Regions from separate parts of the Marinoscillum sp. genome, predicted to be linked through region 1. Evidence: riboswitches for the same ligand, from Rfam matches in the RefSeq annotation. Region 1 holds a riboswitch; each other region holds the start of a gene.
What was found. Region 1 has a riboswitch for S-adenosylmethionine ahead of ACO067_RS19500 (homocysteine S-methyltransferase family protein). Riboswitches for the same ligand answer to the same signal wherever they lie in the genome.
Positions count from the first base shown of each region.

Region 2: it holds a riboswitch for S-adenosylmethionine, as region 1 does, so the genes downstream of both, ACO067_RS15100 (O-acetylhomoserine aminocarboxypropyltransferase/cysteine synthase family protein) here and ACO067_RS19500 (homocysteine S-methyltransferase family protein) in region 1, are expected to answer to the same signal.
Region 3: it holds a riboswitch for S-adenosylmethionine, as region 1 does, so the genes downstream of both, ACO067_RS06495 (nitrite reductase) here and ACO067_RS19500 (homocysteine S-methyltransferase family protein) in region 1, are expected to answer to the same signal.

Region 1 covers NZ_CBDDJZ010000001.1:4,563,818-4,571,297, forward strand. Annotated here, with positions in the region: gene ACO067_RS19455 (hypothetical protein) at 1-583, opposite strand, end outside; gene ACO067_RS19460 (DUF4174 domain-containing protein) at 697-1,107, opposite strand; gene ACO067_RS19465 (transmembrane 220 family protein) at 1,173-1,541, shown strand; gene ACO067_RS19470 (histidine phosphatase family protein) at 1,543-2,031, shown strand; gene ACO067_RS19475 (NYN domain-containing protein) at 2,028-2,768, opposite strand; gene ACO067_RS19480 (hypothetical protein) at 2,767-3,012, shown strand; gene ACO067_RS19485 (transposase) at 3,118-3,708, shown strand; gene ACO067_RS19490 (CBU_0592 family membrane protein) at 3,752-3,997, opposite strand; gene ACO067_RS19495 (Ppx/GppA phosphatase family protein) at 4,096-5,001, opposite strand; SAM riboswitch class I at 5,087-5,203, shown strand; gene ACO067_RS19500 (homocysteine S-methyltransferase family protein) at 5,255-6,283, shown strand; gene ACO067_RS19505 (four helix bundle protein) at 6,289-6,648, shown strand; gene metH (methionine synthase) at 6,648-7,480, shown strand, end outside.
Region 2 covers NZ_CBDDJZ010000001.1:3,532,807-3,540,286, forward strand. Annotated here, with positions in the region: gene ACO067_RS15070 (NAD(P)-dependent oxidoreductase) at 3-1,220, opposite strand; gene ACO067_RS15075 (methyltransferase family protein) at 1,264-1,848, shown strand; gene ACO067_RS15080 (hypothetical protein) at 1,926-2,084, shown strand; gene ACO067_RS15085 (hypothetical protein) at 2,132-2,401, opposite strand; gene ACO067_RS15090 (homoserine dehydrogenase) at 2,499-3,479, opposite strand; gene ACO067_RS15095 (homoserine O-acetyltransferase family protein) at 3,472-4,458, opposite strand; gene ACO067_RS15100 (O-acetylhomoserine aminocarboxypropyltransferase/cysteine synthase family protein) at 4,451-5,776, opposite strand; SAM riboswitch class I at 6,009-6,113, opposite strand; gene ACO067_RS15105 (sensor histidine kinase) at 6,234-7,480, shown strand, end outside.
Region 3 covers NZ_CBDDJZ010000001.1:1,500,919-1,508,398, reverse strand. Annotated here, with positions in the region: gene ACO067_RS06520 (complex I subunit 4 family protein) at 1-182, shown strand, start outside; gene ACO067_RS06515 (NADH-quinone oxidoreductase subunit N) at 184-1,620, shown strand; gene ACO067_RS06510 (amidophosphoribosyltransferase) at 1,629-3,515, shown strand; gene ACO067_RS06505 (tryptophan-rich sensory protein) at 3,551-4,303, shown strand; gene ACO067_RS06500 (OmpA family protein) at 4,497-4,970, shown strand; SAM riboswitch class I at 5,131-5,241, shown strand; gene ACO067_RS06495 (nitrite reductase) at 5,563-7,480, shown strand, end outside.

The DNA.
Region 1 (7,480 bases):
ACCCTTCCCATTTATCCGGTTGCTTCAGATAAAACTCATTGACTTCCATGGCGATAACCAGATACTTGACATTGCTGAAGTCTTTCAGAACGGCTGTCAGAAAGTTGAAATAAGCATCTTCAATCTGCTGATCGGAAAGGCTGCCATACATGGGTGTTTGATTATTATACGCCGTGATCAAGTCATTGCGTTCTGGATTGAAAAGACTCACGGATACGACCAATTCATTGTCCGCGATCTGATTTTCTACCCGGGTATTGATGTCTCGGCCGGCATCTTCTGGAAGTGGACGGCCATCAAACAGGCCAAACCATGGAATGTGGTTATCAAACTGTTCGGAATAGATGTCACCATTTTCACCTATAAACTCATAAGTATTGGTGCGGGCTTCAGGTGATTGGGCGTAGGTCCAGGTGCTAAAGCCCATGTTGAAAGTCCTATTGTTGATGATAAGGGTATCATTGGGTTCATAGCACTCCATCAGCGGCGTTGTGGGTGTGGAAGGATCCTCAAAATCTGGTGCTTCTTTGCATGAAATAATCAGGCAGAACAAGCCTATCAATAAAGCAAAAAGTAGTTTCAAATGTGTTTGCTGGTTTGGTCAATAAGAGCAAAGATAGTGCTCCTGTGGTTTTAATCAAGGCAGAGAATATCAAGGAGGTATTGGATGGGTTAATTCCTGAGGTGGAACAGTAATCAGTTGCCGCGCATCTCTGCCTGGCGCATGGGCATAGAATCAATGATGGAGAACAGTTTGCTTGCTTTGAATAAGCCAAATTCGCGTTGCTTGATACTTCCATCTAAGCCCACCAACACCACTTCATATGCTTTACCAGAGGAGTATTTTGCGAAAGCGGAATTGGGCTGCCATTTTTTGTCATCGAGCTGTAATTGGTAGCGTTCTGGGGTGATCAGGTAAGTCAATAACCTACGCTCTTCCACACCTTGACGATTTTCATGCAGTTCATCAAGTTGCTTCTGAACTAATGGGTGATTTTGCTCTACGGTGAGGATGAGCAACAATCTGTTTTCCCACCGGTGTTGACTCAAATCCTGTGAACAGAGCGTCATTGGTAACAGTAGTAAAGCAGCGATCATCCATTTCATATGCTAAATAACCATTCATATAGATACATGTTTGAGAATAAGTCGGAGCGATTACCTTTGAAGACATGAATTCCAAACGAATACACTTCATCATAGCAGGTCTTTTTATCGTCTTTGCTGCAGTACAGTACAACGACCCGGACCCATGGCTTTGGATCCTGATTTACGGGGCTGTTGCCTTAGTGGCAATCGTTAAGGTCTACTTTTCTCAGGTGAATTTCACTCCATTGATTTTGACATTGCTACTGATTTTACTTTTCTACACCTTCACTTTCATTCCGAGTGTGCTAGACTTTTTTGAAAGCAGTAACAAGTCGGATCTGGTAGGCAAAATGAAGGCGGAGGACCCATGGATCGAGGGAACTCGCGAGTTTGGCGGGTTACTGATTGCGATCATTGCATTAAACTATTTGAAAAGAAGTAAAATAAACTAGAATGAAGAAGCTATTAATCATCGCTATCCTGCTGGTAGGAGTTACCCAGATGTATGCCCAGCAGACTACTTTCATTTTGATGCGTCATGCAGAAAAAGTGGCGGATGGCACCAAGGATCCTGGCTTGACTGAGGAGGGAACAGCACGATCAATGAGACTCAAAGAGATGCTGTCAGAGCAGCCTGTTGCTGCCATCTTTAGTACTCCTTACCAGCGGACGAAACTCACCGTGACGCCACTCGCAGAAGCTAAGGGAGTTTCTCTGCAAGTATACCAGCCATTTCAGGAGGGGTTTTTAGAGCAGTTAATGGCCGCTTATCCAGGACAGACCGTGGTGGTCTCCGGACATTCCAATACCATTCCGATGTTGGTTAATAAGCTTATTGGTGAAGAGAAATACGAACAACTGGACGAGAGCGATTACAATGATTTGTATATCGTGACCGTTGATCAGCTAGGTGAAGGAACGGATGTTCACATCAATTACTAATCCTTATTGCGAACATAGATCAGCTTGTATTTGCCACCTCGTTGGTTTTCTCTTTGCTCCACTTCGAACTTGTTGATTGAGCTAATCATTGGTGTGAGCTTCTGGAATCCATAATTTCTGGAGTCGAAGTTGGGTTGTTTTTTCTGTAGCAAGCTCCCCACATCACCTAGAAAAGCCCAGCCGTCTTCGTCCGCACAATCATTGATGGTGGCACTGATCAGTTTGATTACTTTATTGGTGATTTTCTCATCGTCAGACTTTCTGGTTTTGGCGGTCTTATTAGACGATTCCTTCTCTTCGGCTTGCTTTAGGATTTCGATGTAGATAAATCGATCACATGCTACGATGAAAGGCTCTGGTGTTTTCTTCTCACCGATCCCGATCACTTTCATACCCGCTTCACGCAATCTGGTAGCCAGTCTGGTAAAATCACTATCGCTTGATACGAGACAGAAGCCTTCCACTTTACCTGAGTAGAGGATGTCCATCGCGTCGATGATCATGGCTGAGTCTGTGGCATTTTTACCGGAGGTATAAGCGTATTGCTGCACGGGAGTGATGGCATTTTCCAGCAGCATGTTTTTCCATTTGGAGAGGTTGGGCTTGGTCCAGTCACCATAGATCCTGCGGATAGATGGGTTGCCATATTTGGCGATTTCCTCCATCATTTCTTTCACATAGGCAGAAGGGATGTTGTCACCGTCTATGAGTACGGCCAGATTCAGGTCTTTGTCCATGGGGTTAAAGGTAGGGTTTCTTGCCGTCTTCGGTGAGTTGATAAAGACTTTCTGGTTACTGATATTAACCTTGCATAGTGGAGATATCTTCACCATGACCTACAAACGTCTAATTGCAAACCTTGTTTGGAGGAAGATGAACAAATACAGTGTCAGAAAAAACTATCTCAATGGGAGAAGTACGAAGATTGACTGGAGCCGACTGGACGTGACTGGAGAGCGACTGGAGCCGACTGGAGGATGACTGGGAAATGACTGGAGGAGCACACCTGAAAAAGGTGCCGAAATACCAGAATTGCGGTATTTCTTCTGAACCGGAAAACATAGATCTTGTGAAGCAATATTCTAAATGCCCGGCCTCTACCAAAACAAATACCGCAGCGATTCTGCACGTCATCCTACGTGGGATTATTCGTCCCAGGCTGCCTATTTTGTGACGGTCTGCACCAAGAATAGAATTTGTTGGTTTGGAGACGTGATCGATGGGGAAATGCATTTGTCACCGATCGGCGTATTGGTCCAAACCGAATGGATGAAAACACCCGACATGCGTCCAGGTATGAATTTAGAATTGGGTGCGTTTCAGGTGATGCCCAATCATTTTCATGGCATTTTAATTATTGGTGGGGCCAATGATAATGATAACGTCGGGGATAGGGACACAACGCATTGCGTCCCTATCCCACAATTTCCATCGTCATCCAAACGTTGGCCCAACCAATTCGGTCCGCAATCCAACAATCTGGCGTCCATTATCCGAGGTGTCAAATCCGCCGTAACCACACAGGTGCGAAAAATGGATGATCGTTCAACATCTGATTTTGCCTGGCAATCACGGTTTCATGACCATATCATCCGGGATGAAGCGTCCTGCCAGCGCATTTCCAATTACATCATACAAAACCCCTCGAATTGGAAATCGGATAAATTTCACCAATAAGGAATAAAAGAAACATGCCGGTCCACATTTGTAGATCACCTCATTAAGAATGTGAAACCACTGCCCCCTTCATCAACTGATACCCACTAAATAGCACCCACACAGAATTCACCACCACGAAGGGAAAAATCCCATTCATGTAAGCATTGTAAAGGAGCATGGCGGAGGAGACCAGATTCAATAGCAGATAGATTCTGGATTTCGCAGTAATGACATGAAAGACGTTGAGCGAAAAGCCCAAGAGGAGTAAAGCTGCTCCACACCAGCCGATGATTTCTATTGAGTTCATATTGAAAAAATTGGTTTTGACATATAAAGTCTGCAATCAGGCGAATTTATCAACTGGAGGGGTGAGAAGTTAAATGATTATGAGTACCATTAGGTACATTAACTGTTCTTCACAAAAATCTTACCTCTGCTTGGGTAGTACTTTTCAAACAGGTAATAGTTGATACCATCTTTCAGACCTACATCTGGCACCATCATGTTTTTGGCACCGGCAGCCATCATCGCATGCACGTAAATCTCCGAAGCTGGCACGATCACATCCGCCCGGTCAGGGTTCAGTTGCAGTCTGTTGAGGAGCTCATCCATGGTCAGGTTGCGCAAGTAGTCTTGCACACGCATGATGTTTTCCAGACTGATCTTTCGTTTGGAAGCTCGGGGAGAGAGTTCATAGATTTTATTGATATTTCCTCCCGTACCTATGGCAGTTACCTTCTCTTTATGTCCTTTCAGTTCATCTTTTACCCATTTTTCTATTTCATTCCAGACCTTGGGTGAATCATAATGTTCCATTCGGCGCACAGATCCGATCTTGAAGGACTTGGAAGCTACCTTTTTTTGCTTGTAGTAAAAATTCAGCTCAGTGCTACCACCACCCACGTCAACATGCAGGTAGATTTTGTCATCCAGATCCAGGCTGATCACCGAGTTGATCATCTCGGCTTCTTTCATTCCTGAGATAATATTGATTTTTAGTCCTAGCTCATCTTGTGCGCGCTGGGCGAGTTCTTTTCCATTTTTGGATTCTCGCATCGCAGAGGTGGCACAGCCATAGTAGTGATCTACCTGGTAGAGCTCCAATAGCGTTTTGTAGGCACTCATCAGCTTAAGGAAACGCTCCTGATTGTAGGTGCTGATTTGTTTGTTGGCAAACACATCCTGTCCCAGTCTCAAAGGAAAACGAACATATTGAAGCTTCTTAAAAGTGATGAGCTTTTCGTATTCGATCACTTTGGTGATCTGAAGGCGGATGGCGTTGGAACCAATGTCGATAGCAGCGAGTCTCATTTCAGGTAAAATTAATTTTTTACAGACAGGGGAACTGACAAAAGAGGATTTTTATTCTATTATTTGGCGTGTATATTTGCATCCACATTTATCGAGAAAGGCTGAGGGATTGGGCCCTTTGAAGCCTTGGCAACCTTTTCTGACCATGTCAGGATTTCGGTGCCACTTCCCAGTGAGACCTAGAGTCTTACAGAGATAAGTGATCCACACTACTGATACCTTTCTCCCTTAAATGTGCTTAAACGACAAACGAATGAGCAAGCTATTAGACATAGCCAGGGAAAGAGTGTTGATACTGGATGGTGCCATGGGTACCATGATTCAGCGCCACAAACTGGAAGAAGACGATTTTCGTGATGATGAACTCAAGGATCATCCATCTCCGCTAAAGGGGAATAATGATTTGCTTTCATTTACCCGTCCCAAAATTATCAAAGAAATACACGCGCAGTATTTTGCTGCTGGTGCTGATATAGTAGAGACTAACACCTTCAGTGGTACCACCATAGCCCAGGCAGACTATGGACTAAATACCGACTATTGGGTGCATAAAATCAACTTTGAGGCAGCGAAGATAGCTAAGGAAGTTGCTGTGGAATTTACAGCTAAAGAACCCCATAAACCAAGATTTGTGGCTGGCTCCATTGGACCAACCAATCGGACTGCATCTCTGTCTCCAGATGTGAATGACCCTGGTTACAGAGCGGTGACATTTGACGGATTAAAACAAGCCTATAGCACACAAGTCAGAGCGTTGATAGAAGGTGGGTCGGACATACTTTTGGTAGAGACTGTATTTGATACGCTCAACGCAAAAGCTGCGCTGATGGCTATAGATGAGGTTTGTGCGGAGTTGGGGGTGCAAGTACCAGTGATGGTTTCCGGTACAATCACCGACGCATCAGGCCGAACACTTTCTGGCCAAACAACAGAGGCTTTCCTAATCTCCATTTCTCACATGCCGCTATTAAGTGTGGGTCTCAACTGCGCGCTAGGTGCCAGTCAGTTGAGACCGTATTTGCAGACCCTATCTGAAAAAGCAAACTTCCTGGTAAGCGCACACCCTAATGCAGGTTTACCGAATGAGTTTGGAGAATATGACCAGACTCCAGAAGAAATGGGAGACCAGGTAGAGGAGTATCTGAAAGAGAACTATATAAACATACTTGGTGGATGCTGTGGAACTACCCCTGAGCATATAAAAGTAATAGCGGAGCGTGCTCGGCGGTATTCGCCTCGGCAGCTTTCGGTGATCAGTGAACAGTTATCAGAAATCAACTAAGAAGAATGTCATTTCAATTTGAGAATTTAACAATATGGCAAAAGTCTCTGGACTTATCAATTAAAGTCAGTGAGCTGGTTAAGTCATTTCCTAAGGAAGAACTATATGTATTAAGTAGTCAAATGAAAAGAGCTGCTGATTCAGTGGTTTTAAATATAGCTGAAGGTTCTACAGGACAATCGAAGAAAGAATTTAATCGATTTTTAGGAATTTCATTGAGGTCAGTAATTGAAGTAGTGAGTTGCTTGTATTTGGCCAAAAGTAGGCAGTTAATAAATGATGAGCAGTTTAAAGTACATTATGATGAGTCTTTGATTATCACCAAAATGATACAGTCATTTCGTAAAACGTTAACAACAATCTGATGACTGAATACAGGAAACAGAATACTGACTACACCCTGAAACTCTCGGGTCTGGAGCCGCTTGTCGTTACCGCTGAAACGAACTTCGTGAATGTAGGTGAGCGAACCAACGTGACCGGTTCCGCCAGGTTCAAACGATTAATCCTCGAAGATCAATACGACACGGCGTTGGAAGTGGCATTGGATCAGGTGCGTAGTGGTGCACAGATCCTGGATGTTAACATGGACGAAGGTATGCTGGACGGTAAGGCTGCGATGGTCAAGTTTCTGAATTTGATTGCGTCAGAGCCAGAGATTGCCAGGATTCCGATCATGATTGATTCCTCCAAATGGGAAATCATAGAGGCGGGTCTGCAATGCATCCAGGGAAAAGGTGTCGTGAATTCGATCTCCCTCAAAGAAGGAGAAGAGCCTTTTCTCTATCAAGCCAATAAGATTCGACAGTACGGTGCAGCAGTGGTGGTGATGGCCTTTGATGAAGACGGTCAGGCGGATACCTATGAACGGAGAATTAGCATCTGCAAAAGGTCTTATGATTTATTGGTTGATAAGGTCGGATTTAACCCGGCAGATATCATCTTCGACCCAAATATTTTTCCAGTTGCGACGGGAATTGATGATCATAACAACTATGCAGTAGATTTTTTCAAGGCGACCAAATGGATTAAGGAGAACTTGCCTGGAGCGAAGGTGAGTGGAGGAGTTAGTAATGTGTCTTTTTCCTTCAGAGGAAATAATGCAGTAAGGGAGGCCATGCACTCAGCGTTTCTATATCATGGCATCCAGGCTGGAATGGACATGGGCATAGTCAATGCCGGGATGATAGAGGTGTA
Region 2 (7,480 bases), 1.0 Mb from region 1:
GGTTATTCTTTTCCTTCTGCGTAATCTCTTAAGTATTCGTATCGATCAGTCAGGTCTCCATCTCCGGTGATAGTGGCACGTTTGATCACTTCTTTGTCATCGTTGCCTAATAACTCTGGCAATACGTTATTTAGTAGCTCATTGCCAAAGCTCTCAGAGGCATCTCGTGGGAGCTCACATGGTAAGTTGTCCACGGCCATCACCGTGATATTGCCTTCATCGGTGAATGCAGCCTCCACCTGGTCGTCGCTCGGGTTGTAATCATACACCGGATCTTCAATAGTGCTTGGCTGCTTTGTGCTTGGGATAGAACCCTCGATATCGCAGGTAATGTCAGCAATGACATTGATCTTGAAAGCACTCTTGGTGATGTCCTCTCTTTTGAAAAGTACCGGTGAGTTTGGGTCCCAATATGCCGCAGCTATCAGCAGGTCGGTGGAATGTGCAAATTTCAAAAAGTCGGATTCATAATTCTCAGGGGATTTGTAAAATTCATGTCGACTGAATTCCCCACCTTCTTTTCTGATGTGATAGTCTCTCGTATTCAGTTGGGTAAATACAGGGTAATCATAGTCTTCAGTCAGGTAGGCAGCCGGGGTCACTTTACGGATGCCCATGCCATGCATTACTTCCATCGCACCTTTGGCCACTCTACCGCCACCTGTTATGGCTATTTTGATGGCAGGTAGCTTCACTTTGGCATACTCGGTTTTCAGATCTTCCAGGTCAAAGCATTCATTGGCTCTACGGATGTTGAACAGATTGTATCGCTGACCGTACGTCCAAACTCCGTTGTATGCTCCTACAATACCTGCCCAGCGTCCAAATGCAATAATTCGTTTGCCTGACTGATCAGTAAGCGTTTCATAGTCCACCATTCTAATTTTCTGATCCAGCAGTGATCGGAGTAGTTTTTGGTTATATGGCTGCTTTTTAATGGTGTGGGAAAAGAAAAAGTAGGTTTTTCCAGAAAGTAAGTTTGGGATAGGTACCTCCTTCACTCCAAGTAACACATCGCAATCATCCACATTTTTTACCAGGGTTAGTCCTTCATTTTGGTAATCTTCGTCAGTGAAACATCTGATATCTGAGGACTGAACAACCACCTCTACATCCGGGAAGCGTTCTTTTACTTGCTTGGCCTGAAATGGGGTGAGGGGGACTCTTCGGTCTATAGGTACTTTTCCTTCCTTAATAATACCGATTTTGACTGCTGCCATAGTTGTTTATATTATCTTGATGGCCGCAAATTTAAACTTTTTGATGAGCCTAAATACATATCTGTTTATTGCTTCGCTTTGGATTATTTATTTGTTGGTGCACAGTTCGCTGGCTTCTGGTAAGGTCAAGCGCTGGGCATCAGACAAACTGCAGGTAGGCCCGACCTGGTACCGTTTGATATACGCTATACTAAGTATTGTTGGTATTGGATTTGTGTTGATGCAAATGGCAGTCGCTGAGAAGCAGGTATTGTTCACATCGCCAGGATGGCTAAAATATGGAGCGATGATTCTAGCTTCCTGGGGTGTGATATTGGTGGTGGTTTCGTTTAGACATCTCTCTGGACTCTCCTTTCTGGGTTTGAAGAGAGAGGAGTCAACGCACCTTGTACGATCAGGTGTTCATGGTCATGTGCGTCATCCGATCTACAGTGGTACCATTCTGATTCTGATTGGAATGTTCTTTTATCATCCTACTGACATTATTTTGGTAAGCGACCTAATCATTTTTCTATACTTACCATTTGGTATTAAATGGGAAGAAGATAAGCTAATGGATCAGTTTGGTGCAGCGTATGAGCAGTACAGAGAAGAAGTGCCTGCGCTGATTCCGAGACCTAAAAAATAATTGGCGAGAACATGAGGCTTTTTGGCAAGATCGTGACGGGTGAGTGTTGTACATTTGAGTAAATAAAATCGCCCGATATGCCCACAAAATCTACCAAAATACATCCGTTGGAAAATTACATACAAAACTGGCAAGCCTTTAATGCAGTGGACAGGAGACAGTTTCATATCCAAATGCTACAGACCCTGGGAGCTTCCTTTCTGTACATGGCTGTCATATCGTTTCTCACGGCATAAAAAAAGGCGACTGTTATGTCGCCTTATAATATAAATCAAACAGAAATTTAAGTTTTTGCCTTTGCTTTAGCTCCATCTACAATGCCTTTGGCTTCATCTATTAGCGCCTTAGACTTGGAGGCATATTTTTCTACTACATCATTGTAAGACCCTTTGTACTCATCTAGTTTTTTGTCCAGTGATTTGCGGGTTTTCTTGATGTCTTTCTCAATTTTCTTGAGCTTTTGCTTGCTTCCTTTTGGGTCTGCATAGTAGGCAATTGCCAGTCCAGATGCTACTCCTGTGATGAAAGTTAAAAGTGTTTTGCTAGCGCTCATATCGTTAATAATTTAGATTCTAAATAATAATCGGTATACATTAATCAACGACAGCACCAACCGATTGTTTGATTTTCACCAGATTAATCCGCTATCTCTAAGCGGATTTTTTCAATCCACCGATACTTTTTCTAGCGCCATACCTGAAGCCTGAAAGGACCAGTGAGAGGTCATTTAAAACGGCAGCTCCGGTGGGAAGACTTCCTGCTCCTTTGCCAGTATAGACTTGTTTGCCAGACAGATTGCCATCGATTACAATCGCGTTGTTTTCATGCTCAATCCCGAACAGTTCGTCATCCTGAGAAATGAGTTCCGGTTGGACTTTCACTGAGAGTTTACCATTTTTCCTTTTTGCTGTGGCTATGGATTTGATCTTCAATCCCTGAGCTTTTGCCAGATCATAGAAGTGATCTTCCATGTTGGTGATGCTTTCTACCCTCAGCTGATCCAGGTTACCAATCGTTTCACCAAATGCATGGTAGGAGAGAATAATTATTTTGTATAGGGCATCTCTACCCGAAATATCCTGCTCTGGATCTGATTCTGCAAATCCCTTTTCTTGAGCCAAAATTAGCGCCTCATCCAGCGAAAGCCCATTCTTCTGCATTTGGGTGAGGATGTAGTTGGTGGAGCCATTCAGAATAGCACGAATTTCGTGGATTTCCTGCTGTTTGAAGAATTGTTCCAGGTTTTGCAGTATGGGGATAGATCCACCCACTGACGCCTCATAGATAAACGGAGCACTATAGGTCTGATGCCAGTGCGACACTTCACTGATGTTTTCAGCGATCATTTTTTTATTAGCAGAAATGGTTGCTTTGCCATTGGTAAGTGCCTGTTTCACCACTTCGTATGAAATTTCCGTATCGTCTGTTAACTCTACGATAATATCAATGTCTGGATCGTTGAGTAAAACAGTGGGGTCTGAGGTGAAAAAGCTTTGATCCAGGTCGCGAGGTTTTGCTGCGTCTTTGATGCAGATCTTCTTGATAGACGCATCGAGTTGGCTGGATTGCAGCGCCTGGTAAAAACCTCTGGCTACCTCGCCAAAACCGAAAAGTCCGATAGATTTACTCATGATTGATAAATGTTTTTAGTAGTTGGGTAATGGTATTGGCCTCTGTTAAAAATCCGTCATGTCCGTATTTGGAAGAGATGACTATTACTTGAGAATTGGGGATGTTTTTTGCGATGAACTCCTGCTCGTGAGGGGGAAATAGCATGTCACTATCAATACCGATGACCAGAGTATTTGATTTGATTCGCTTTAATGCAGCTTCTGCCGATCCAAAGTGTCGCCCTACATGGTGGCTATCCATTGCTTTGGACAGGTAATAGTAGCTCTGCACCGAGAATCGTTTTCTTAGTTTTTCGCCTTGATAGCGCTGATAAGAAGATGCTGCAAAGTCATCCCACCGATGATCTACATCCTTTTGAGTGGACTGGTAGGTATCATAGTGTCTGTAAGAAAGCATCGCTATTGCTCTAGCAGCTTCTAACCCTTTAGCAGAATCGATGTTTTCCAGAGCCATTCGCTGGGCTTCATTAAAAGCTATTCCCCAGGGAGAGTGAAAAGCATTGGTAGCCAGGGGCACGATGTTTTCAAATAGTTCAGGCTCCTGTACAGCCCATTCCAGTAGTTGCTGACCGCCCATAGAACCACCAATACCCAGATAGATTTTGTCCAATCCTAAATGTGCCTTGAGGATTTTGTGAGCCTTCACCATGTCGTTGATAGTCACCAATGGAAAGTTCATGTTTTTGGGTCCGGTAGACCCATAGCATGAGCCCAGCATGTTGGCACAAATGATAAAATGTTTCTGCGGATCAATCACCTGGCCAGCTCCTACCATTTCAGGCCACCACTCGTGTGGATTTCCATTAGCAGTAAGAGCGTGAAATACCCACACCACATTGCTTTTGTCAGCACTGAGTGTGCCCCAGGTAGAATAGGCGATCGTCACGTTCCGGAGTGTGTCACCACACTCCAGAACGATCGGATCTTTGGCTTTGAGGATTAATTCCTTTGGCGCTATGGCTGTTATCGTATTACTCATTTATTAAGCTCTGAGCGTATATTTTTTCAAATGCTTGTTGAAAATCAGCTTTTATGTCATCGATGTGCTCAATACCCAGGGATACCCGAAGTAGGTTAGGTAACACACCGGCATTTAGCTGTTCTTCGTTGGTCAACTGCTGATGCGTGGTAGCCGACGGCTGGATGATGAGCGTTTTGGCATCACCTACATTGGCCAGATGACTGACAAGTTTTAGGTTGTCTACCAGGCTGATGGCCTGTTCTTTTTCTCCTTTGATGGTAAAGCTCAAAACTCCACCAAACCCATTTTTTAGATATTTTTTAGCTAATTCGTGATAGCTGCTGCTTTCCAGTCCTGGATAATTTACGGACTCTACCAATGGATGGCTTTCCAGCCATTCGGCAAGTTCCAGTGCATTATCTACTGTGCGCTGTACACGAAGCGAAAGTGTTTCTAATCCTTGCAATAGTAAGAAACTATTGAACGGGCTTAAAGCTGGTCCAAAGTCACGAAGGCCTTCTACACGAGCTCTGATAGCAAAGGCAATATTTGGTAAGCCTAGTGGGTTTCCTTCACCAAACACATCCCAGAAGACCAGTCCATGGTATCCTTCCGACGGTTCAGTGAACTGAGGAAACTTGCCGTTGGTCCAATTGAACTTCCCACTATCGATGATCACTCCACCTACACTGGTTCCATGACCGCCAATCCACTTGGTTGCCGAAGCTGTCACTATAGCAGCACCATGTTCGATCGGTCGGAACAAATATCCGCCAGCCCCAAAGGTGTTGTCAACAACCAATGGAATTTCATGCTTGTCTGCAACCGCGGCAATCGCCTCAAAATCAGGGACATTGAAACCAGGATTCCCAAGTGTCTCTAAATAAATGGCTTTGGTCTTATCATCGATGAGCTTTTCGAAATCTTCAGCCTGATCGCTTTCTGTGAAACGTGCTTCTATTCCAAGTCTTTTGAAAGCTACCTTAAACTGATTGTAAGTGCCGCCATAGAGAAAGGATGAGGATATGAAGTTATCACCAGCCTGAAGGATGTTGTTGAGGGCAAGGAACTGGGCAGCCTGTCCTGATCCGGTTGCCACAGCCGCCACTCCACCTTCCAAGGCCGCTATGCGCTTTTCAAAAACATCCGTGGTTGGATTCATGATCCTTGTGTAGATGTTTCCAAACTCCTTGAGTGCAAAGAGATTGGCTCCATGTTCGGAGTTTTTGAAGCCGTAAGACGTGGTTTGATAGATAGGTACTGCGCGTGATCCAGTAGTAGGATCTACTTCTTGACCTGCATGTAATTGTAGTGTTTCGAATTTATAATCAGACATTGCTTTTGCTATTTAAGTGTAATAAGAAAGAATTGTATGTGTGCTTTTCTGACACTGAGACAGTCAAAATGACCAGGCCGGCAAGTTGAATAAGATGCTTATTTCAAACTCGCGTATTAGTGCATGCAGCACATACAGCAACGTCGTCTGCTGATATGATCAGAAATAATTGTGTGACTAGCTTCAATGCCTTGCAGAGAAGCGTTTGCTTTCGCGAACGAGATGCTGTTGAATTTCATAACTATCAATTTATCGTTCAGGGATTAGCACCTTCCCGTTTAGGGTGGGGGTTGCTAGCGCTTCTCAGAGCCTGTCTCTCAGCGCTTCTTTATAAATCGATCATTTGCCGATTTGAGGAGCAAACGTAATACGGAAAGTTTAGTTTGCAAAATCAATTTATCAAAAGCGGAAAAATCAACCTGTTAATTGATTAATTTGAACGAATATTCACCGCTGCATGAAAATCATATTTTTCAAGGGAAAATTCGAAAAGACCGTATTTATAGCATTGATGATTTCAGCTCTGGCGGCTTCTGGACAAATATCCGAACCCTCCAGGAAGGGGTATTCCAAAAGTGGTTTTTTGGAAATGATAATGGATAGTCTACAAGTCTCGGAGCGGGAAAGCGATACCGTCAATGTCATTCGTTTTGCGGCAGTGCTTACCACAAATTTGCATGGAACTAAAGCACGAGAGCAGGCGCAATTTTATGTGGATTTGGCTTATCGCTATGCTCAAGCATATTCAGGTAGGAATTTTGTTCCGGATATTTGCAATAGATATGGCATGCTCTATTTTGCCTTTGCCAAGCATTATAAGGATCGTGATTGGGATCTGGCATTAAGTAACCTAGATTCTTCAATGTACTGGCATGGGAGAGCAATTGTGGAGGGAAATCCAGTAACAAGAGGTTGGGGACATAGGGGGATTTTAAGTGGTTATCTACGAAAACGGGAGTTTGGACTTGGAGATTTCCAAGATCAAATTGAGAATCATTATCAACAAATAATGTCCTTGTTGGAACAGTTTGATGATCCACAACTGTTTGACCATGCTTCTGGATTATATACTAAGTTTTTACTAGATACTGATCGTTTAGCTGAGGCTAGAATACTGCTCGATGAGATAGCGAAAAATGCTGAACTGACAGAGTTGAGAAACGAGTTTTCTTACTACAAAAATCTTCATCATTTTATTGCCAAATCACATGGTCTGGATACTCTGATTGCACTTTCTGAACTTGGGATGAGTTTCTATGAAGCAAGGATTATTGCGGCTCATGAGGAGTCTTTTCATGAAATGGACCAAAAGTACAAAGTGAGCAAGACAAGTGAACAACTGGAAGTGACCAATGATTTGCTAAACGAATCAAACTTCAGAGTGTTGTTGCTAGCATTGATCCTTATTGTCTTTACAGGTGTTTTGATCATTCTATTGATACTCTACCGCAGGAATAAACGATTGTCTATTAGAAATTCACTTCTTCTAAGGGAACAAAATCATCGAGTAAAGAATAATCTCCAAATGATTTCGAGTCTACTGAGTTTACAATCCCAAAAGTTGCTGTCTACTGATGCGAAAGAGGCTCTTTCTGATAGTCAATCGCGGGTAAACTCTGTAGCCCTACTTCACAGGATGCTGTATGAGGGTGAGAATATTGGTAAGGTCAATCTAAAGGAATACCTTCAAAGTTTGATCGATGA
Region 3 (7,480 bases), 3.1 Mb from region 1:
CTGACTGGGATGCCAAAATGCTGGATCTCACCACCAGAGAGTGGTTGATGTTGTTACCACTGGCTCTGCTTACAGTTCTTTTTGGTGTCTTTCCGTCACTATTACTGGACCCAATCGAAAACACCATGCAATTCTTTGTGCAAAGCCTGATGAGTCAGGGACAATCTTACTTGAGTCTCTGATATGCTAGGAGATCAATTACAGCAGATCCTGAGTAGCCTGAGTGCTTTGTCCTTCGAACTTGGACTTGTCATTGGCTCTTTCCTATTACTCATAGTAGGAATGGTCACTTCATCCAGAGTCGCTTACAAAGTGGTTTACGTTTTGGTCCTATTGGTAGGATTATTCCTGGTTGATTTTGGAATAGAGTCAGAGCTGATTGTTAATCAAAATTTGGCTATCAACGACCTACATGCATTTCTGAAAGCCCTATTTGTTTTTTCAGGTATCTGGATCGTGTTTTACCCCACGGCAGGAAAGCATCGTAGTGAATTTTATTTTTTACTACTGTCTGTAGTGGTGGGCAGCACCTTTATGCTTTCAGCAAATAACCTGCTAGTTATTTATCTGGTTGTAGAGCTGACTTCTTTTGCCAGCTACCTCCTGACCAATTTTAATTTTGAAAAAAAGTCGTTCGAAGCAAGTATTAAATACCTACTTTTTGGAGGAGTGAGCTCCGCCTTGGCACTTTATGGAGCGTCTATTTTATTCGGCTATTCTGGAACCCTTGACCTTTCGTTGATGGATTTCGGGGTGGTAGAGAATGACCACTTTCTAAATCTCGGGATCACCTTATTTGTTGGTGGTTTGCTTTTCAAGATCAGCATTGTTCCTTTCCATATCTGGGTGCCAACTACTTACGAGGCTGCTCCAACAGGGGCTGTGGCGGTACTATCCATAGTGCCGAAGGTGGCTGGCTTGGTACTTCTCAATAATGTGTTGGATAGTTTGCATATGATGGATCAGCCCTGGATGGTGGTCATGGTTGCTATTTTGGGTATGGCCACCATTGTCATAGGCACTTTTGGTGCACTTCAGCAAACCAATGTGAAACGAATGATTGCTTATGGTGCCATTGCTCATTCGGGATTTCTACTGGCTACATTGCTCATTCCTTTCGAGAATGGAATGAGCGCTTTTGTGTGGTATTCAGTGGTGTATGCACTGATGAATATCACAGTGTTTTATCTCGTGGCGTTATTCGAATCCAAAGGGTTAACCACCATCGAGCAATTTGCTGGATTGAGCAGCAAGGAAAGCTATTTGGGAGGTATTGTGGTGGTTGCCATGATCGCACTGGTCGGTTTACCACCAACCTCTGGTTTTACGATCAAATTCTACCTGTTCACGATCATGTGGGAGTGGTGCCAGTCAGTGGGCGATCCATGGGTGCTCTCTTACTTAATAGTGGCTGTAAGTAGTGTCGTATTTTCTCTCTTTTTCTATCTCAAGTTGCCGTACTTCATCTTCTTTAAGGAAGGCAAAAATCTAAATTATTCCCGGTCATCACTCAGTCAGCGGATCATAGCAACTATTTTCACACTCTTGGTGTTATGGTTATTCTTTAGCCCGGAAATATTGAATAACATTGCAAATAATATTAAATTCCTTGACTGGTAAACTGACTCATGAGCGATCCTATTAAACATGAATGTGGAGTAGCCTTACTTCGACTGAGAAAACCTCTCCAATATTATATTGATAAGTACGGCACGCCAGCTTATGCAGCTAAGAGGATGTACATTCTCATGCAAAAGCAACACAATCGAGGGCAGGATGGCGTTGGATTGGCCAATATCAAGCTCAACATGCCTCCGGGTACACGGTACATTAGCCGCTACCGGACTACCGCACAGCAACCAATAGAGGAGATTTTTGGGAAGGTCAGTAAGAAATACAATAAGGCTCAGAAAGAAGGCAAGGAAAACTTCTACAACGCGCAGTGGATGAAAGAAAACTATGCGTTCACTGGTGAGGTGTGGATGGGGCACCTCAGGTACGGTACGCATGGTAAAAACAATATTGAGAGCTGTCATCCTTTCCTGAGACAAAATAACTGGAGGAGTCGTAACCTGGTAATGGCCGGCAACTTCAACATGACCAATGTGGATGAGCTATTTGATAAGTTGGTAACATTGGGTCAGCATCCTAAGGAAAAAGTAGATACAGTGACCGTGATGGAAAAGATCGGTCACTTTTTGGATGAGGCCAATCAGGCAATTTTCGATCAGTATCGAGGGATGAAAACCAACCAGGAGATCACAGATATCATTGAGGATGAGATCGATCTCAGGCGGGTATTAGAAAAGTCCTGCCGGGATTTTGATGGTGGCTACACCATGACCGGAATGGTCGGGTACGGAGCTTCGTTCGTGGCCCGTGATCCTAATGGCATCCGTCCGGCGTACTTCTATGCAGATGATGATGTAGTGGTAGTGGCATCAGAAAAGCCTGCCATCAAGACGGCTTTTGATTGCAACTACGATGATATACAGGAAGTTAAGCCTGGTCATGCTCTAATTATCGATAAGGACGGCAGCTACAGAGAAGAACAATACATCCAGCCAAAAGAAAAGAAATCATGTTCGTTTGAGCGGATCTATTTTTCTAGAGGAACAGATCCGGATATCTACAACGAACGCCGAAAGCTCGGTGAGTTGCTGATACCAAATGTGCTAAAGGCTGTCAACTTTGACTTAAAAAACACGGTATTTAGCTACATCCCCAATACAGCAGAAACCTCGTTTCTTGGATTGCTCAGAGGGGTAGATAATTACCTCATCGATAAGCGGAAGGATATCATTCTGGACAATAAACCAAGTGTAGAGTCCATGGAGGAGCTCCTATCTTTTAGGCCTAGAGTGGAGAAGCTAGTGCTCAAAGACGCTAAACTCCGCACCTTCATTACTGACGATCAGCATCGCGATGATCTGGTGGCTCACGTTTATGACACCACGTTTGAAGTGATCAAAAAGAAAACTGATACTCTGGTAATCATTGATGATTCGATCGTGCGTGGAACTACCCTGGAGAAGAGTATTCTTACACTTCTGGATCGATTGGAGCCTAAGAAAATAGTCATCGTTTCTTCTGCACCACAGATTAGATTCCCGGATTGTTATGGAATAGACATGAGCAAAATGAAGGAGTTTGTAGCCTTCAGGGCTGTACTTGCTTTGCTCAAGGACCACAATAAGGAATATCTGCTGGATGAAGTATTTGAAAAGTGTCTGGCTGCTAGCGGCGATAAGAACCAGCCCAACTATGTGAAAGAGCTTTATGAGCCTTTCACGTATGAACAGGTGTCACAAAAGATCACGGAGATCGTACGGCCTAAAAACATGAAGGCTGAGCTGGAAGTAGTTTATCAGACTGTAGAGAATTTGCACAAAGCTTGTCCTAATCACCTGGGTGACTGGTACTTTACAGGTGATTATCCTACTCCTGGAGGAAATCGTGTGGTCAACAAGGCGTTTGTGAACTTCATGAAAGGAGTCACTGTCAGAGCATACTAGCCCAACATTCTCATAATTAACTGGTTGAAGGGGGTATGAGACAATATCAATACCCGATATTCAATTCGGTTGTTTTAGCGATTACGCTGGTGGTTAACTACTGGTCCAATACCGGCTTCTTTAATGACCGGACGATTGCCGATGTGAGTAGCAAGTACAATAATTTGCTTACTCCCGCTGGATATGCTTTTTCCATCTGGGGTATTATCTACCTCTCACTCATTGCTCTTGTTATCTATCAGTGGATAGTGGCTCGTAAACGTCCAGTGCCCGTGCAGAAAGTAGGGGCTTTACTCATAATCGCTAACTTCTTAAATAGCATATGGGTAGTTGTTTGGCTTTATGATTACCTGGCAGTCAGCGTGCTGGTGATGATAGGGCTGTTAGTGACCCTCACACGATTAAATACTCGACTAGCCCATTGGGATACACAAGTCAAATCCGACTTATTTTTAGTGCACTTTCCAATATCACTTTATCAGGGCTGGATTATTGTAGCGCTGGTGGCCAACTTCTCCGCTTTTTTTAAAAGCACCGGCTTTAATTTTCTGCTCACTCCAGAGCTATGGGCTATTTTGGTTTTGGTCATTGCTATGGCTGTGTACGTGTTCCAAACCAACCAACTCAATCAAGTGGTCTCTACATTGGTGGGCGTCTGGGGAATATCAGCTATTGGAGTAAAGCAACTGGGTGAGGCACAAGGGGTTTCTCTTACCGCCTTTATTGTTGCAGGTATTTTGCTTATCTACGTTTTAGTGACTCCACTTCGCAAATTACTCACCAATTAAATTGATTTTACCGGTACTTTAAGTCGTTTTTGCTAAGTGCATGACAATCAGTACGGTGTGACTGGATTGCAATATTACCTGTTTGTTAAATGGTAATATTAGAAGATTAATATATAACAATATAAAGAAATTGATGTTATCTTTATATTAGACGAAACACACCACAACTACTATGAACTACTCAAATCACTCGATGAAACAGCTATTATTTAGCTTTTTCATCCTTTGCTGTGTTAGTCTGTTTCCAGCGTATTCACACGGAGGGACAGACCCAGCTAAAGTCACACCAAAAACCAATAACATCAGCACCCGAATCATTCAATTCGAGGTGGACGCAAAAGCTCCCGATGCACCTACACAGGTAAAGGAGTTTATTGATGAACTAAAGGTACAGTTCGCCGATCAGCCACTGAATATTAAAATAGTCGGGCGTACATGTGACCTTGGACCCAAAGCTTACAATCACCAGCTCGCGACTCAGCGTGCCTACGAGGTTATGGAAATGATGATGAATAAGGGTTTGAATATTGATTATCTGGAAGTAGAGAGTCTTGGAGAGGAGCAGCCGCTCGTTCCTAATACCTCCGAGCAAAACAGAAGGAAGAATCGATCGGTGGCAATTCACGTACAGTCCGGGGCACTCACTGAATTTTTAGCCTCGCTTTAAGGATAAGCGATTTGCCTCTTATTATTTTGGTAATATTTGATTTTACTGCCTTTAATTTGGTTAAATCATAATTTTCAGAATTATTTTAGTTAAACATGGGTGATGGGTTTTGAAAGTTCAAAAATCCATCACACCTTTGTCTCATCAATTCAGAGTAATTGATTTATAAAGAAGCGTGGAGAGACAGGCTCTGAGAAGCGCTAGCAACCTAAAAGCAACATTCAAGGTGCTAAGTCCTGATTCGGGTGATATTGCCTGGAGAATATGAATTAATAAAGATGAAAAAACAAAACATTTTAAAGCTAGAAGACAAACACCACCTGATAGGTGCAGTATGTTGTTGTTGCTGTTGTAGATAAGTCTGACACTTTATCTATTTCATTTTTAAGCAATAAACAATTACTCAATGTCTACTAGACCAAATTTCCAAATTCTTATTACAACCATCTGCTGCGCATGCTGTATGTGCTGTGCATGTTGTATTTGTACCATTCAATCCCGGATACAGTTATAAGTAATAAAATATCAAAGAACTATAACAAACCCCGGGAGATTATTTCTGGGGTTTTTTTATGCCAAACCAACAACAATAATGAGCACTAAAACCATTTCTAAAGAAGCCAAATCAGACATTGAGGAGCTGAAGGATAAGATCCAAAGTTTTAAGCTGGGACAAATTCCTGAAGAGCGCTTCAAAGCCTTTCGATTGGCTAGAGGAGTTTACGGTCAGCGTCAGCAGGGTGTACAAATGTTTCGCTTGAAACTGCCATTTGGAAAGATTACTGCAGACCAACTGGAAACAGTGGCCAACCTCTCGGAGCAGTACACCAATGGTAACCTGCACCTCACCACCAGGCAAAACATACAGCTACACTATGTGAAACTAGATGACTCACCGGCCATATGGGAGGCGTTAGAGACGGTAGGGGTCACCTCTAAGGAGGCTTGTGGCAATACCGTGAGAAACGTAACTGCCTCGCCATTTGCAGGAATAGATCCTGAGGAGCCTTTTGATGTTTCGCCTTATGCTCAGGGTGTATTTGAATACTTTTTAAGAAATCCGGTTTGCCAGGAGATGGGTCGCAAGATCAAAATTGCATTCTCATCATCTCCAAGTGATTCGGCATTTACTTACATTCATGATTTTGGGTTTATTCCTAAGATCAAGGATGGAGCATTTGGGTTTGAAGTTATCGTTGGAGGAGGCTTGGGTGCTCAAGCTTTCATGGGTCAATTAGCCTATGAATTCCTGCCACAGGATGAGTTGATTCCGTTCATTGAAGCTGGTCTCCGGGTGTTTGATCGCTATGGTGAAAGAGAGCGCAGACACAAAGCTCGACTAAAGTTCTTGATTGATCCCAAAAAAGGTATTGGTTTGGATGGGTTCATGAAGCTGATCGAAGAGGAGCGCAAGTCCCTGCCATATCATACCTATAAAATCAACACGAAGAAAGTAATCACCCGGGTGCCGGAGGACAATTCTATTCTTACGGTAGAAGACATAGCTACTGATGAGAACTATGATACCTGGTTTAAAACCAACGTATTTGAACAAAAACAAGAAGGGTTTTTTGCTGTGAAGGTGCGCATTCCTCTTGGAGACATCAAGTCACCAGAGGCTAGAAAACTGGCAGACCTTGTCCGCTCGTATGCAGCTGATGACATCCGGTTTACTTTGAATCAGGGGCTGTTGCTGAAGTATGTGCGTCTGGAAAATATCCCGGCGATTTACGCAGGATTGAAGGAATTAGGCTTTGCTGCAGCTGGATTTGATACGCTGGCTGATGTAACTGCTTGCCCAGGTACTGATACCTGTAATTTGGGTGTGACGAATAGTACGGCTCTTGCATTGGAGTTGGAAAACCTGGTTCGTGATGAGTTTCCGCATTTGATTGATGAGGAATTGATTAAGATCAAAATCAGTGGTTGCATGAACTCCTGTGGGCAGCATATGGTGGCCAATATCGGTTTTCATGGTTCCAGTATCAAAAATGGAGACAAAGTAGCTCCGGCTATGCAAGTGGTGCTTGGCGGTGGTGTAGACCCGGACGGGCAAGGCAATATTGCAGAGAAGGTGATCAAAATCCCGACCAAACGGATTCCAGAAACGGTGCGAGAGATCCTGAATAACTATGAAGAAAACAGCTTTGATGGGGAGTACTTCAATGCCTACTTCAGACGTCAGGGCAAGCGATACTTCTATGATGTGCTCAAGCATCTTGGAGATGTGAAAACCCTCGCAGATAAAGACTATCAGGATTGGGGAAAGGTAGATGATTTTGTGCCGGAAATCGGCGTTGGTGAGTGTGCAGGAGTGATGCTGGATCTGGTAGGGACCATCATCAACGATGCTAATGATCGACTGACCAGTGGACAAAAAGCTCTGGAAGAGCAAAAATGGGCCAATGCCATCTACTATGCCTACAATACGTTAGTGATTGGTGCCAAGGCGATCTTGCTACACAAAGACATTCAGTGCAATACCCATGCAGGTATTATCGAGGATTTTC